Regions from separate parts of the Pseudomonas spirodelae genome, predicted to be linked through region 2. Evidence: riboswitches for the same ligand, from Rfam matches in the RefSeq annotation. Region 2 holds a riboswitch; the other holds the start of a gene.

Region 1 (7,141 bases), on a different contig from region 2:
GAAGCTGGTGGAAATCGCCCCCAGCCCGGACCTGCCCGCCGCCACCCGCGAGCGCATGATCGCCTGCGCGCTAAAGCTGGCCGGAGCGACAAAGTACCAGGGCCTGGGCACCTTCGAGTTTCTGCTGGATGCCGAGCAGCCCGAGCGCTTCTACTTTATGGAGGCCAACCCGCGCATTCAGGTCGAACACACCGTCACCGAACAGATCACCGGCGTCGACCTGCTGCACACCCAGCTCAAGCTCGCTGCCGGCCAGTCACTCGCCGACCTCGGCCTGCTGCAACCGCCGCCCGTCAATGGCTGCGCCGTGCAGCTGCGCATCAACCTGGAAAGCATGAACGCCGATGGCAGCACGCGCCCGGCCGCCGGCACCCTGAGTGCCTACCAACCACCCAGCGGCCCCGGCCTGCGTGTGGATGGTTACGGCTACGCCGGCTATCCGGTCAGCCCCAGTTACGATTCGCTGCTGGCCAAACTAATCGCCCACGCGGCGGATTACCCCAGAGCCCTGCGCCGCGCCTACCGCGCGCTATGCGAGTTCCGCCTGGAAGGCGTGGCAAGCAACCTGCACCTGCTGCAAAACCTGCTGCGCCTACCGCAAGTGGCGAGCTATCGACTGACCACGCGCTTTGTCGAAAAACACTTGGGCGAGCTGCTGGCGGCACAACCCCAGCCCCACCCGCATCACTTCTTTGCCGATATCCAGGCAACCCGCCAAACCACCCATCACGTACAGGACGCCCCGCCGGGCTGCCTTGCGCTGCACACCCATAGCAGCGGCGTGGTGGTCAGCCTGGAGGTGGCCGAAGGCGATGCGGTTGCCGTCGGCCAAACCATCGCCGTACTGGAGGCGATGAAGATGGAGTTCGTGGTCAGCGCCCGCCACAGCGGTATCGTCCGCCAACTGGCGGTGCAGGTCGGCAGCGCGATGAATGAAGGCCAAGCATTGCTGTTTATCGAACCCGCCGAGGTCGATGCCGCCACCCACCAACACGAGCAAAGCCTGGATTTGGAGCACATTCGTGCGGACCTGGCCGAAGTGCTCGAACGCCATTCCATCACACTTGACGAACGCCGCCCGCAGGCCGTGGCCAAGCGGCGCAAAACCGGCCAGCGCACGGTGCGCGAGAACCTCGCCGAGCTGCTGGATGACGGCAGTTTCAGCGAATACGGCGCGCTGGCGATTGCCGCGCAACGCCGCCGACGCTCGCTGGAAGAACTAATCGAACAAAGCCCGGCTGATGGCCTGGTCGCCGGTATTGGCACCGTTAACGCTGAGACATTCGGTAGCGAAGCCGCGCGCTGCATGGCCATCGCCTACGACTACACGGTGTTCGCCGGCACCCAGGGCGTGATGAACCACAAGAAAACCGACCGCATGCTCGGCCTCGCCGCACAGTGGCGCTTGCCGCTGGTGCTGTTTGCCGAAGGCGGTGGCGGCCGTCCGGGGGACACTGATTTTGTCGGCGTCGCCGGGCTGGACTGCCACACCTTTGTTGGCATGGCCAAACTCTCCGGGCTGGTGCCGCTGGTCGGCGTGGTATCCGGGCGCTGTTTTGCCGGCAACGCCGCCCTGCTCGGTTGCTGTGATGTGATTATCGCCACCGACAACGCCACCATCGGCATGGCCGGCCCGGCGATGATCGAAGGCGGCGGCCTCGGCAGCTTCAAACCGGAAGAAGTCGGCCCGGTCAGCGTGCAGGGGCCCAATGGCGTTATCGATGTGTTGGTGGCAGATGAAACTGAGGCCGTGCAGGTCGCCAAGCAATACTTGAGCTACTTCCAGGGCACGCTCAGCGACTGGCAATGCGCCGATCAGCGCGAGCTGCGGCATGTCATCCCGGAGAACCGCCTGCGCGTGTATGACATCCGCCAGGTCATCGCCATCCTGGCCGACCGCGACTCGGTGCTGGAACTGCGCCGCCAGTTTGCCCCGGGGCTGATCACCGCATTTATCCGCATTGAAGGTAAACCGTTCGGTTTGATGGCCAATAATCCCGCGCACTTGGGCGGCGCCATCGACGCCGTGGCCGGCGACAAAGCCGCGCGTTTTATGCAGCTGTGCGATGCCTTCGATATCCCGCTGCTGTCGCTGTGCGATACACCCGGTTTTATGGTCGGCCCAGAGGCAGAAAAACAGGCCACGGTGCGCCATGTGTCGCGCATGTTCGTGGCGGCCGCCAGCCTGACGGTGCCGTTTTTCACCGTGGTGCTACGCAAGGGTTACGGCCTCGGCGCGCAAGCCATGGCCGCCGGCAGCTTCCATTCGCCGCTGTTTACCATCGCCTGGCCCAGCGCCGAGTTTGGCGCAATGGGCCTGGAAGGTGCGGTGCGTCTGGGTTTTGCCAAGGAGCTGGCAGCTATCGAAGAGTCCGCCGCGCGCCAGCAATTATTCGACAAGCTGGTGGCCAAGGCTTACCAAAACGGCAAGGGCATCAATATGGCCAGCTTCCTGGAGATCGATGCGGTGATCGACCCCGTGGAAACTCGCGCCTGGCTGCTGCGCGGCCTGAATGCAGCGCCAAAGCCCACGTCGCGCACCGGCAAGAAGCGCACAGTCGATACCTGGTAGCCACTGACCGTTGCCCGGATGCATTCCGGGCAACGGCTGCGTTGAACCGAAGCATGTTTGGGCAGTTTCCGGCGCTTCGGGTAAACTGCCGCATCTTTTGCTCCTATAACGATCTGCCCGATGCCGACGACCTTCCACGAGATTCCCCGTGAGCGCCCGCTGACGCCCCTTCTAGACCGCGCCAATACGCCGGACGAGCTGCGCCGCCTGGGTGAAGCCGAGCTGGAAACCCTGGCCGACGAGTTGCGCCAGTACCTGCTGTATACAGTCGGGCAGACCGGTGGACATTTCGGCGCGGGCCTCGGTGTGATCGAGCTGACCGTGGCGCTGCATTATGTCTTCGACACCCCGGACGACCGCCTGGTGTGGGATGTGGGCCACCAGGCCTACCCACACAAGATTCTCACCGGCCGTCGCGAGCAGATGGGCAGCCTGCGCCAGAAGGACGGCATCGCCGCCTTCCCACGCCGCTCGGAAAGTGAATACGACACCTTCGGCGTCGGCCACTCCAGCACCAGCATCAGCGCGGCGCTCGGCATGGCCATTGCGGCGCGCATGCAGGGCAGCAAGCGCAAATCAGTCGCGGTGATCGGTGATGGCGCGCTGACCGCCGGCATGGCCTTCGAGGCGCTAAATCACGCCAGCGACGTCAAAGCCAATATGCTGGTGGTGCTCAACGACAACGACATGTCGATCTCGAAAAATGTCGGCGGCCTGTCCACCTACCTGGCCAAGATCCTCTCCAGCCGCACCTACGCCAATATGCGTGAAGGCAGCAAAAAAGTTCTGTCCAAACTGCCCGGTGCCTGGGAGATTGCCCGTAAAACTGAAGAGCATGCCAAGGGCATGCTGGTCTCCGGCACCCTGTTTGAAGAACTCGGCTGGAACTACATCGGCCCGATCGACGGCCACGACTTGCCAAGCCTGCTCGCCACCCTGCGCAATATGCGTGACCTCGACGGCCCGCAGTTCCTGCATGTGGTGACCAAGAAAGGTAAGGGCTTTGCGCCCGCTGAAGTCGACCCGATTGGCTATCACGCGATCACCAAGCTGGAGCCCATCAACGCCCCGCCCGTGGCCAAGCAGCCCACAGGCCCTAAATATTCCAGCGTATTCGGTCAGTGGCTGTGCGACATGGCCGCGCAAGACCCACGCCTGGTCGGCATCACCCCGGCGATGAAAGAAGGCTCGGATTTGGTGGCGTTCAGCGAACGTTACCCCGAGCGCTATTTCGACGTCGCCATCGCCGAACAACATGCGGTCACCCTGGCCGCCGGCATGGCCTGCGACGGGGTTAAGCCGGTGGTGGCGATTTACTCGACCTTCCTCCAGCGTGCCTATGACCAGCTGATTCACGATGTCGCCGTACAGCACCTCGACGTGCTGTTCGCCATCGACCGTGCCGGGCTGGTTGGCGAAGACGGCCCGACCCACGCCGGCAGCTTCGATATTTCCTACCTGCGCTGCATCCCCGGTATGCTGGTGATGACGCCGAGTGATGAAAACGAACTGCGCCGCATGCTCACCACCGGCCACCTGTTCGATGGCCCGGCAGCCGTGCGCTACCCGCGCGGCACAGGCCCTAATGCGACCATCGAACCAGGCCTTGAGCCCCTTGAAATCGGCAAAGGCATTATCCGCCGCCAGGGCAAGCAAACCGCCCTGCTGGTGTTCGGCGTACAGCTGAGTGAGGCGTTCAAGGTCGGTGAAGCGCTGGATGCCACTGTGGTCGACATGCGCTTTGTCAAACCGCTGGACGAAGCCCTGGTACGTGAACTGGCCGCCAGCCATGAACTGCTGGTGACGATTGAAGAGAACAGCGTGATGGGCGGCGCCGGCAGTGCGGCCAGCGAATTCCTTGCCCGCGAGAACATCCTCAAACCGCTGCTGCACCTCGGCCTGCCTGACTACTACGTCGAGCACGCCAAGCCCACGCAGATGCTCGCCGAGTGCGGGCTGGATGCCGCCGGTATCGAAGCGGCCATACGCGCCCGGCTCGCATTTCAGGCTGTATGAGTACCGCTCATCCCGCGCTGAACCTAGCTCGCTTGTAATAGATTTAACCGCGCATTAAGGTGCGCGGCGTTTTACTTCCGCCAAGGTGCGCCCTTTATCCGTAAAGCGGCGTTAAACGGGAAGCCGGTGCGCTCATAAAGAGCTATTCCGGCGCTGCCCCCGCAACGGTAATCGACCGCAGAGCGAATCTGCACGTCGCCTCACACGTGCCACTGGAGCAATCTGGGAAGGACGAGGCCACGCACGTCGAGAGTCCGGAGACCGGCCTTGCTGGATGTGACGGGTGTTGCGGAGGGCATCACCGTCAAGCTCAGGCTGCGCCCGCGCGCCCGTTCTTGCCCCTGCCCTCCTCAAAAGTCTTTCGACCTTTTGAGGATTCTCTAAATGAAAATGTCCCGCCTTGCCCTGGCAGTGGTGCTAGCGCCGAATCTCGCCCTGGCTGCTACCGATACCAGCAGCTATGAATTACCGCCGCTGGTGATCACCCGCGCCACTGCGCTAAAAGCGCCGGCACCGGCCAGTGTTAAGGTCATTGATCGCAAGCAGATTGAAGAAACTGCGGCTTCATCACTTATTGATGTGCTACGGGCTCAAGCCGGCTTGCAGATACGCGACACCATGGGCGACGGCAACCGAGCCGCTCTAAGTTTGCGCGGCTTTGGCGAGAACGCGGCGAACAACACATTGGTGCTGGTTGATGGGCGTCGCCTCAACCAGCCCTCACAGGCAGGGCCAGACTTTAACAGCGTGCCACTGGCCAACATTGAGCGCATCGAGATCATTCGCGGGGCGGGGACGGTGCTTTATGGTGACCAAGCCGTCGGCGGGGTGATCAACATCATTACCCGCACGCCCTCTAGCAATGAAGCCTATATCGAGAGCAGCATCGGCAGTCACGACCTCGAAGCCTACCGCGGCCATATCAGCCAACAGCTGGGCGCCGGCTTCTCGTTGTATGCGAGCGGCGAAACCCGCAACACCGATAACTACCGCGACCACAACAACGCCAACTACAGCAACGCCTTTGCCCGCCTACGTTATGACCATGACAGCGGCCATGCGTTATACGAATACCAGACGGTGAATGATGAGCTGTTGTATCCAGGAAGCTTGAGCCTTGCCGAACGCAGGGCTGACCGCAAAGCCAGCTATGACGCAAACAGCAATGGCTACAACAACAGCAAAACCCAAGTTCACCGCTTTGCGCTTGAACAACAGCTAGACAATGTTTGGACCACCCATTTCGATTACAGCCAGAGCGATCAAGACGGTATCGGAAGCTTCAACTACGGGTCATTCGTTTCGCCGTTCATCCAAGGCACCCGTATAGAAACGTTTAGCCCGCGTATCACCGCACGCTTCGACAACAGCCTTGGCAATGCAGAATGGCTGCTGGGCCACGACCACATCAGCAGCGATTACGAGTACAACGCCACCGCATTTCAGCAAACACTGCGTGACTGGTATACGCAGTTCAGCCAGAGCCTCGGTAATGACGTGACGTTGACCCTGGGCTATCGCAATAGCGAAGCCGACGACAACAATAAATCGGAACAACTCAAACATCGCGATAACGAAGACAGCACCAGCATTGGCTTGAGCTGGCAAGCTAATCAACAGACCCGCGTGTTTATCAAGCGCGAGGATGTACTGCGCTGGGCCAACGTTAACGACAATGCCTTTACCTTGCCTGACGTCGTCTTTCTTAAACCACAAACCGGCGTCTCGTGGGAAAGCGGCATCGAGTGGCAAGACGGCGTCCAGCGCTACCAAGCGACGCTATATCGAATGGATCTACAAGATGAGCTGATGTACGACTCCGAGATCGTTAACCCGCTTGGTTTCCAAGGTAAGGGTGCCAACATTAATCTGGATAAGACTCGCCGCGACGGACTGCTATTGGAATCAGAGCGCCAACTAACTAAGCGCTTGAGCATTGGCGGCCAATACAGCTTTACCGATGCGCAGTACCGCGCGGGCAGTTTCAAAGGTAACGACGTGCCCTGGGTTGCGCCGCATAGCGCTAGCGCTCACCTGAGCTATGAAATCCTGCCAGGGCTGAAAAGCTATGTGGAAGCGGTATACACCGGGAATCGCTACTACTCAGGCGATGATGCCAACAGCCAGCAAAAAGCCGGTGGTTACACCCTTCTCAACGCCGCGCTCAGCTACGACTACAGGCAATTCAATAGCAAGCTGCGGGTTAATAACCTCACCGGTAAGCAATATGATGCCTTTGGCTTTATCAACAGCCGCTACCCGGCTCCAGAAGAACAGGTACAGCTAAGCGTCGGCTACCGTTTCTAGCCACGCAGCACCTACAAGAAGGCCGCCTATTGGGCGGCCTTCTTGCTTTCACGACTCACTCGGCCGCTGCCAACTGCTCACAGAGTTTCTCCATCGCCCCCAACATCTGGAAGCTTGGTCGCTCCATGCCCTCGTCGGGCACTAACCAGAGTTGCTTTAACTCGACAGCGCGCACCACTGGCCACTTACGCCAGGCCTCCAGTTGCGTCTGAGTGCCGGCCAGAATCACCTCGGGGTTGCGCTGCA
Region 2 (7,141 bases):
ATGAAGTCACCGGCACCGCGCGCCACCGGACGACCATCGGTGTATTTGGCCGTAATGCCATGGTTCATCACCAAGCCAGCGGGCTTCACCGCCCCGAACAGGCGCTGGCAATACAGCGGCAAATTGGCGTGACCAACATGCTCGAACATACCGACACTCACCACTTTGTCGAAACGGCCGTCCTGCGGCAGGTCGCGGTAGTCCATCAACTCAAGCGTCACCTTCGCGCCCAGCCCCTGCTCGATTACCCGCTGGCGCGCCCAGTGCAGTTGTTCACGGCTAAGGGTAATGCCGAATACTTGCGCCCCGTATTCACGGGCAGCGAAGCGCGCCAGGCCACCCCAACCGCAGCCGACATCCAGCAATTTATCCCCCGGCTGCAAGCGTAACTTACGGCACAGGTGGCGGAGTTTGGCGATTTGCGCCTGTTCGAGCGTTTCCTCGCCGGTTTCGAAGTAAGCACAGGAATAGACCATTTCAGGGTCCAGCCACAGCGCATAGAAGTCGTTGGAGAGGTCATAGTGGTAGTGAATCGACTCAGCGTCAGTGCGCTTGTCATGGGCCGCTCTGACGCTATGCCGAGCAGGCTCATCGCCCAGCAGCGCCTGGCTCAACGCATCGCACACTTCAATGGCCTCGCTGATCGAACCTTCCAGCGCCAGCCGGCCTTCAACGTAGGCGCCGCCCAGCAGATCAAGGCTTGGATGAGCGAGTTGCGTCATCAGCTTAGGGTCTTTTACAACCAGCGTGACTAGCGGCTGCGGACCTAGATCCAGTTGCTGGCCATCCCATAAGCGCACCCGCAAGGGCAGTTGCAGATCACGCAGCGCAGACGGTAGGTACGTAGGCATAGGAACCTCCTCTTTTCACACCAATGAAAAGGTTAGTTCAGGTGACTCCGTTGTCAGGATAGCGCTTCCAGCGAGAAAACTATTCGGCCCCGGCTTGCAGCAAACCGTCGCTCAACCACTGGCGTAACCAGCTCACGGCCTGTATCGGCGCCTGCTCGCCCAGATGAGCCAACTCGCCGCACAGCTCCGCAAAGCGCCAACCCTGCTCGATCATGCCCTGCAACGCCGTGGTTTCATCGGCCGCCAGGCTCAAGGGCGCAACGTAGATGGCATCAAACGCCAAGGTAAACGCCCACTCCAGCCGCGCCAGCTCACTCAGCGGCGCAGCCTGGGCCGCCACTAAATAGCCGTCGATAAAGTCCGCGCACTCAATCCTGATCGATGCGCAACTCGGGTACCGCGCGGCCGGCCACCAGGCGCTCGTCGACCAGGCGGATCACCGCCGCCTCGTCACGGATACCGAACCACTCGCCCTGTGGATAAAGGCTCGCGGTCGGCCCCCCGTCGCAAGGGAACTGGCATTGACTGCGGGTGATATGCACACCGCCCTCGCACTCCAGCTTGCCGGCGGCCTTGAGGCGCTGACGCAGGGTTTTCCACAGGCCCAGCGCGCCCTTACGCGTGCAGCGCGGGCCGTTGCACAGCAGTAGGCGCTGGGCGTGCGGCGGAATCTGCGACCAGGCGTGCTGCGCCGGCACGGCGGCTACATCGCTGCAGGCCAAGTGCAGTTGCGTGCGCTCAAGCAGCGCGGCCAGGCCGTCGAGCCAGGCGTCTTCCATCGCCGTGCAGACCACAAACACCGACGCGCCATCAGTGCGTTCGGCGATCTGCTCACGTAGCCAGTCACGGTGGGCAGCATCGGCACGCGGCTCTAAATCCACCACAAGTAATGGCCGCGGCAACTCATCCAGCGCCTGCCAGAACGGCTGCAGATCCTGTTCGCTGTCATGCAGGTGCGCCTCGCCCAACAGCGCAGCAAGCCGCTGCTGCAAACGCTCAGCCGACGCGCCACGGCTAAGACCGGGACCGATAAACAACACGTGGGCGTATGGAGTGGGGTTCATCGCGACCTCCTCAAAAGGGCCGGCAGTCTAGCAGTCCGCCATAGCGCAGAGGCCATCCGGGCGATTTCGGGTTGTAGCAACGGAGCTGTGTACCCGACGTGGGAGGGGCTTTAGCCGCGATGACGGCTCAAACCAGGCGCCGCTGAAGCGCACCCCACAGGTCCTCCAACTGGGCAAACTCGCGCTCTACCGCTGGCAACTCGGGCCGGCGCAGCAACAGCACCGGCAAACCCAGTTCGCGCGCCACCTGTAACTTCGGCTCGGTGGACGCGCTGCCGCTGTTCTTGCTGATCAGCACATCAGTCCCCAGGCGAGCGAACAGCGCGCGCTCCTCGTCCAGCGCGAACGGCCCGCGCGCGCCGATGATTTCCGCACGCGGCACCGCTTGTTGCGCCGTCAGACAGCGAACGGTCCAGTGCTGGTGCAGGGGAATCTCGTGCAGGTGCTCCAACGGCTCACGGCCGAGGGTAAACAGCGGGCGCTGGAAATGTTCTAACGCAGCTACCAGCTCAGCCCAGTCGTCCACCTCACGCCAATCATCACCAGCGCCAGCCTGCCAACCGGGGCGACGCAGCGCCCAGCAGGCAACGCCGCTCAGCTCTGCAGCACGGGCAGCATTGGCGCTGATCTGCGCGGCATAAGGGTGAGTCAGGTCCAGCAGCAACTCGATGCCCTGCTCGCGGATAAACGCCGCCAAGCCTTCGGCCCCGCCAAAGCCGCCAACGCGCACCTGGCAGGGCAAGTCATCCGGCACCCGGCCCAAACCCGCCAGGCTGTAGATGCTTTCAGGGCCAAGGCGGCGCGCCAAACGCAAGGCCTCGGTGGTGCCGCCGAGCAGCAGAATGCGCGGGCTCACGGCTTGCGTACTTGCAGCAGAGTGATCGGCAGGGCGCTGCGCCAGGTGTCGAAACCGCCCAGCGGCTGCGCCTGGGCCACGCTGATGCGGGTCAGCTCACCGCCCACCTGCTCACGCCAGGCCACCAACGCCGCTTCGCTTTGCAGGGTGACGGCATTAGCCACCAGCCGACCGCCCGGTTTCAGGTTGGCCCAGCACTGCTCCAGCATGCCGGGAATGGTCACCCCGCCACCGATAAAAATCGCATCCGGCGCGGCCAAATCAGCCAATGCTTCGGGCGCGCGACCGGCGACCAGTTGCAGGCCGGGCACGCCAAGGGCGTCGCGGTTGTGCTGGATATGCGCCTGACGCCCAGCGTCGGCCTCAATGGCGATGGCCAGGCAGCTGGGGTGTGTGCGCATCCACTCGATGCCGATGGAGCCGCAGCCGGCGCCAACATCCCAAAGCAGTTCGCCGGGTTTTGGAGCCAAACGCGCCAGGGTGATCGCGCGTACATCGCGCTTGGTCAGCTGGCCGTCGTGCTGATAAGCGTCATCCAGCAAACCCGGCGTCAGCGGCAGCAAACGCGCCTCGGCGCCCGCCACACAGTCAACCGCCAGCAGATTGAGGTCAGCCACCCGCACCTGCACCCAGTCACTAGCCAAGCCGTCGATGCGCCGTTCCTGAGCGCCGCCCAGGTGTTCCAGTACGGTCAGCCGGCTGGGGCCAAAACCGCGCGCACGCAGCAATTCGGCCACCGCCGCCGGGCTGTCGCCGTCATTGCTCAACAGCAGCAGCCGCGCGCCGGGGAAAATCTGCGCCTGCAGCGCCGCCAACGGCCGCGCCACCAGCGACAGCACCGTCACCTCCTGCAGCGGCCAACCCATGCGGGCGGCGGCCAGGGACACTGACGAAGGCGACGAGAACACCCGCAGCTCTTCAGCCGGCAACTGCCGCGCCAGGCTCGCGCCAACCCCATAAAACAGCGGATCACCGCTAGCCAGCACACAGACTGGCGTACCGCGTCGCGCCAGCAGCGGCTCTAGGCTGAATGGGCTGGGCCACAGCTCGTGCTGCCCCGGTAACGCGGCCGGCAACAGCGCCAGTTGCCGCGCCGCGCCGACAATGCACTGCGCCTCGCTCAGCGCCTGGCGCGCCGCCTCACCCAGGCCGGCGTAGCCGTCTTCACCGATCCCAACCAGGGTTAACCAGGCCGTCATAGCCACTCCTCTGTACCCGCCTGACGAGCAAGGGTGTCTGCGCGTTAGACAAAGCGGGCATAATACAGCCTTCGTCGGTGCCCTAACGGGCCTAAGAGGGAACACGGTTAAACCGTGGCTGCCCCCGCAACTGTAAACAGCGAGTCTGCCGCAACTGCGCCACTGGGAAACTGGGAAGGCCGCGGCAGATGATGACCTGTCAGCCAGGAGACCTGCCGACGACGCTAGTCGCGAGTGCCAACATCGGGCGGGGTGTACCGATGCCATTGAGTTCCCCTGTGCCAGGGTGAACTCTGCTGGTTCGGTCGCCGCGTCTTTGTTGTTGGTGAATCCGTTGCGCGACCATTCCACCACCATAGATCCGTCACTACCACGCCCCAGCGCGTGCCCCGGCCTGCTGCGTATCGTTCAGGCGCTGGACGGTGGTATCTGTCGGGTCAAGCTGGCCGGCGGCGTACTCAGCAGCAAACAGGCACGCGCCATCGCCGAGGCGGCCGAACGCTGCGCCAGCGGTGTGCTGGAGCTGACCAACCGCAGCAATCTGCAGATTCGTGGCGTGTTGGCTGGTCAGCAGGCCGAGTTGATCGAGCGCCTGCTCGCTGCCGGTCTCGGCCCCAGCAACCCGGCAGCGGATGATGTGCGCAACTTGCTGCTCAGCCCCGCCGCCGGCCTTGACCCGCATGCCCTGCTCGACACCCGGCCGCTGGCCGCCACGCTGCTCGATCTGCTGCAAAACACCCCAGCACTGCATGCGCTTTCGGCCAAATTCGCCATTCAGCTCGACGGCGGCGAAGCCCTGACGATGCTGCAACACCCCCACGATATCTGGCTTAGCGCCCTGTCCGGCTCGCCAGCTCGACTGGCCTTTGGCCTGGCTGGCTGCCCGACTGACAAGCCACTGGGTGTGGTCGACATTGAGCAAGCCGTGCCGCTGGTGGAGCAACTGCTCAGGCTGTTCCTCGATCTGGCTGGGAGCGAACACAGCCGGATGCGCCAGTTGCTCGGTGTGATGACGCCCAGCCAGCTGCTGCAACAGCTGCAAGCGCGTCTGCCCTTTAGCGTGCAAACGGCTCCGACCGATTGGCCGCGCACACCCGTCAGCCAGGGTGCGGCAATCGGCATTTATCCGCAGCAGCAGGCGGGCCTGTGCATGGTCGCTGCCAGCGCGCGTCTGGGCCGAATCGATGCTTCGCAACTCAACGCCCTGGCGGATCTGGCCGAGCAATTTGGCGATGCCAGCCTGCGCCTGACACCCTGGCAGGGTCTGCTGCTACCAAATATCCCCGAGCAATCGGCAGACTACCTGCTGCACAAACTGGCCGAACTGGGCCTGCTGATCGATGCGCAGGAACCACTTAGCAATCTGATCGCCTGCACCGGCTCAGCCGCCTGCGCCAAGGGCCTGGCCGACAGCAAAGCCGACGCCTTGCTGCTCGCCAAGCGCCTGCGCGCCAGCACAGCGCGGCCGCAGGTGCATCTCAGCGCCTGCACGCGCTCCTGCGCCGCCGCGCATACCGCGCCCTTTACCTTGCTGGCCAGCAGCGCCGGGCATTACCAGCTCTATCAACGCACGTCCGAGGTGGCCGGTTTCGGCCAGCTGCTGGCCAGCGCCATGACTATCGACGAGGCCGGCGACTGGTTCGCCGCCCACTGCGCAACAGGAAACAGCGATGCTTGAGTACATCCGCGACGGCCAGGAAATCTACCGCCAGTCCTTCGCCACCATCCGCGCCGAGGCGGACCTCAGCAACATCCCGGCCGATCTGGAAAAGCTCGCCGTGCGCGTCATCCACGCCTGCGGCATGGTCGATGTGGTGCAGGACCTGCGCTTCTCCCCCGGTGCCGGGGCCGCCGGCCGCGCCGCGCTGGCCAAGGGTGCGGCGATTCTCTGCGATGCGCGGATGGTCGCCGAAGGCATCACCCGCCCGCGCCTGGCCGCCAACAACCCGGTGATCTGCACCCTGCATAACGACGGTGTGATTGAGCAAGCACGCGCACTCGGCAATACCCGTTCGGCCGTCGCCTTGGAACATTGGCGCGAGCACCTGGAAGGCAGCGTGGTGGTGATCGGCAACGCCCCCACCGCACTGTTCTACCTGCTGGAAATGCTCGATGCCGGCGCGCCAAAACCGGCGTTGATCATCGGTATGCCGGTGGGCTTTATCGGCGCGGCAGAATCCAAGGACGCCCTGGCCGCCGACAGCCGCGGCGTGCCCTATGTGATCGTGCGCGGCCGCCGTGGCGGTAGCGCCATGGCGGTAGCGGCGGTCAACGCCCTGGCCACGGAGGTGGAGTGATGAGCGTACAAAAAGGCCGCCTGCTAGGCATCGGCGTCGGCCCCGGCGACCCCGAGCTGATCACCCTCAAGGCCCTGCGCCTGCTGCAATCGGCAGCGGTGATTGGCTACTTTGTGGCCAAGGCCAAAGCCAACGTCGGTCAGGGCGGCAACGCCTTCGGCATTATCGAAGCGCACCTGACCGACTCCCAGCAGCGCCTGCCGCTGGTCTACCCGGTGACCACAGAAAAGCTCGCCGCGCCGCTAAGCTATGAGGATGTGATCAGCGACTTCTACGACACCTGCGCCGTGCAAATCGCTGCACGACTGGATGCTGGCCACGACGTAGCGGTGATCTGTGAAGGCGACCCGTTCTTCTACGGCTCCTACATGTATCTGCACGACCGTTTGGCCGGCCAGTACGACGTGGAAGTGGTGCCCGGCGTGTGCTCCATGCTCGGCTGCGCCTCGGTGCTCGGCACCCCGCTGGTATACCGCAACCAGAGCTTGAGCGTGCTCTCCGGCGTGCTGCCAGAAGATGAACTCAAGCAGCGCCTGCGCGATGCCGAAGCCTCCGTGGTGATGAAGCTCGGGCGCAACTTCGAGAAAGTCCGCCGCGTGTTGCAGGAGCTGGGCATCGACCAGCGCGCGCATTACGTTGAGCGCGCGACCATGGGCAACCAACGCATCGTGCCGCTGGACGAGGTGGAAGCGATGTCCTCGCCGTACTTCTCGATGATCGTCATTCCCGGCGAGAAATGGCGCGGTTGATCCGCCCACCGCGCCCCGCCCACTATGGAACACCTTATGACCGCCGCTCCCGCCATCATCATCCTCGGCCCCTCCGCCCTGCCCTGCGCGCGGCGTATCCAGGTGCTTTATCCACAGGCGCAGAT

Evidence for each region. A riboswitch is a leader RNA that binds a small molecule or an ion and turns the genes downstream of it on or off. The one in region 2 is predicted to bind cobalamin.
Region 1: linked by a shared signal. The riboswitch ahead of SOP97_RS18170 (TonB-dependent receptor family protein) and the one ahead of cobG (precorrin-3B synthase) in region 2 are both predicted to bind cobalamin.

Annotation. Positions count from the first base shown of each region.
Region 1 covers NZ_JAYEET010000055.1:24,853-31,993, reverse strand. Annotated here, with positions in the region: gene SOP97_RS18180 (carboxyl transferase domain-containing protein) at 1-2,572, shown strand, start outside; gene dxs (1-deoxy-D-xylulose-5-phosphate synthase) at 2,693-4,588, shown strand; cobalamin riboswitch at 4,655-4,872, shown strand; gene SOP97_RS18170 (TonB-dependent receptor family protein) at 4,973-6,895, shown strand; gene SOP97_RS18165 (cobalamin-binding protein) at 6,951-7,141, opposite strand, start outside.
Region 2 covers NZ_JAYEET010000036.1:112,356-119,496, forward strand. Annotated here, with positions in the region: gene cfaB (C17 cyclopropane fatty acid synthase CfaB) at 1-851, opposite strand, end outside; gene SOP97_RS11310 (hypothetical protein) at 931-1,191, opposite strand; gene SOP97_RS11315 ((2Fe-2S) ferredoxin domain-containing protein) at 1,220-1,915, opposite strand; gene SOP97_RS11320 (cobalt-precorrin-6A reductase) at 2,043-2,771, opposite strand; gene cbiE (precorrin-6y C5,15-methyltransferase (decarboxylating) subunit CbiE) at 2,768-3,970, opposite strand; cobalamin riboswitch at 4,029-4,204, shown strand; gene cobG (precorrin-3B synthase) at 4,305-5,648, shown strand; gene SOP97_RS11335 (precorrin-8X methylmutase) at 5,641-6,267, shown strand; gene SOP97_RS11340 (precorrin-2 C(20)-methyltransferase) at 6,264-7,016, shown strand; gene cobJ (precorrin-3B C(17)-methyltransferase) at 7,053-7,141, shown strand, end outside.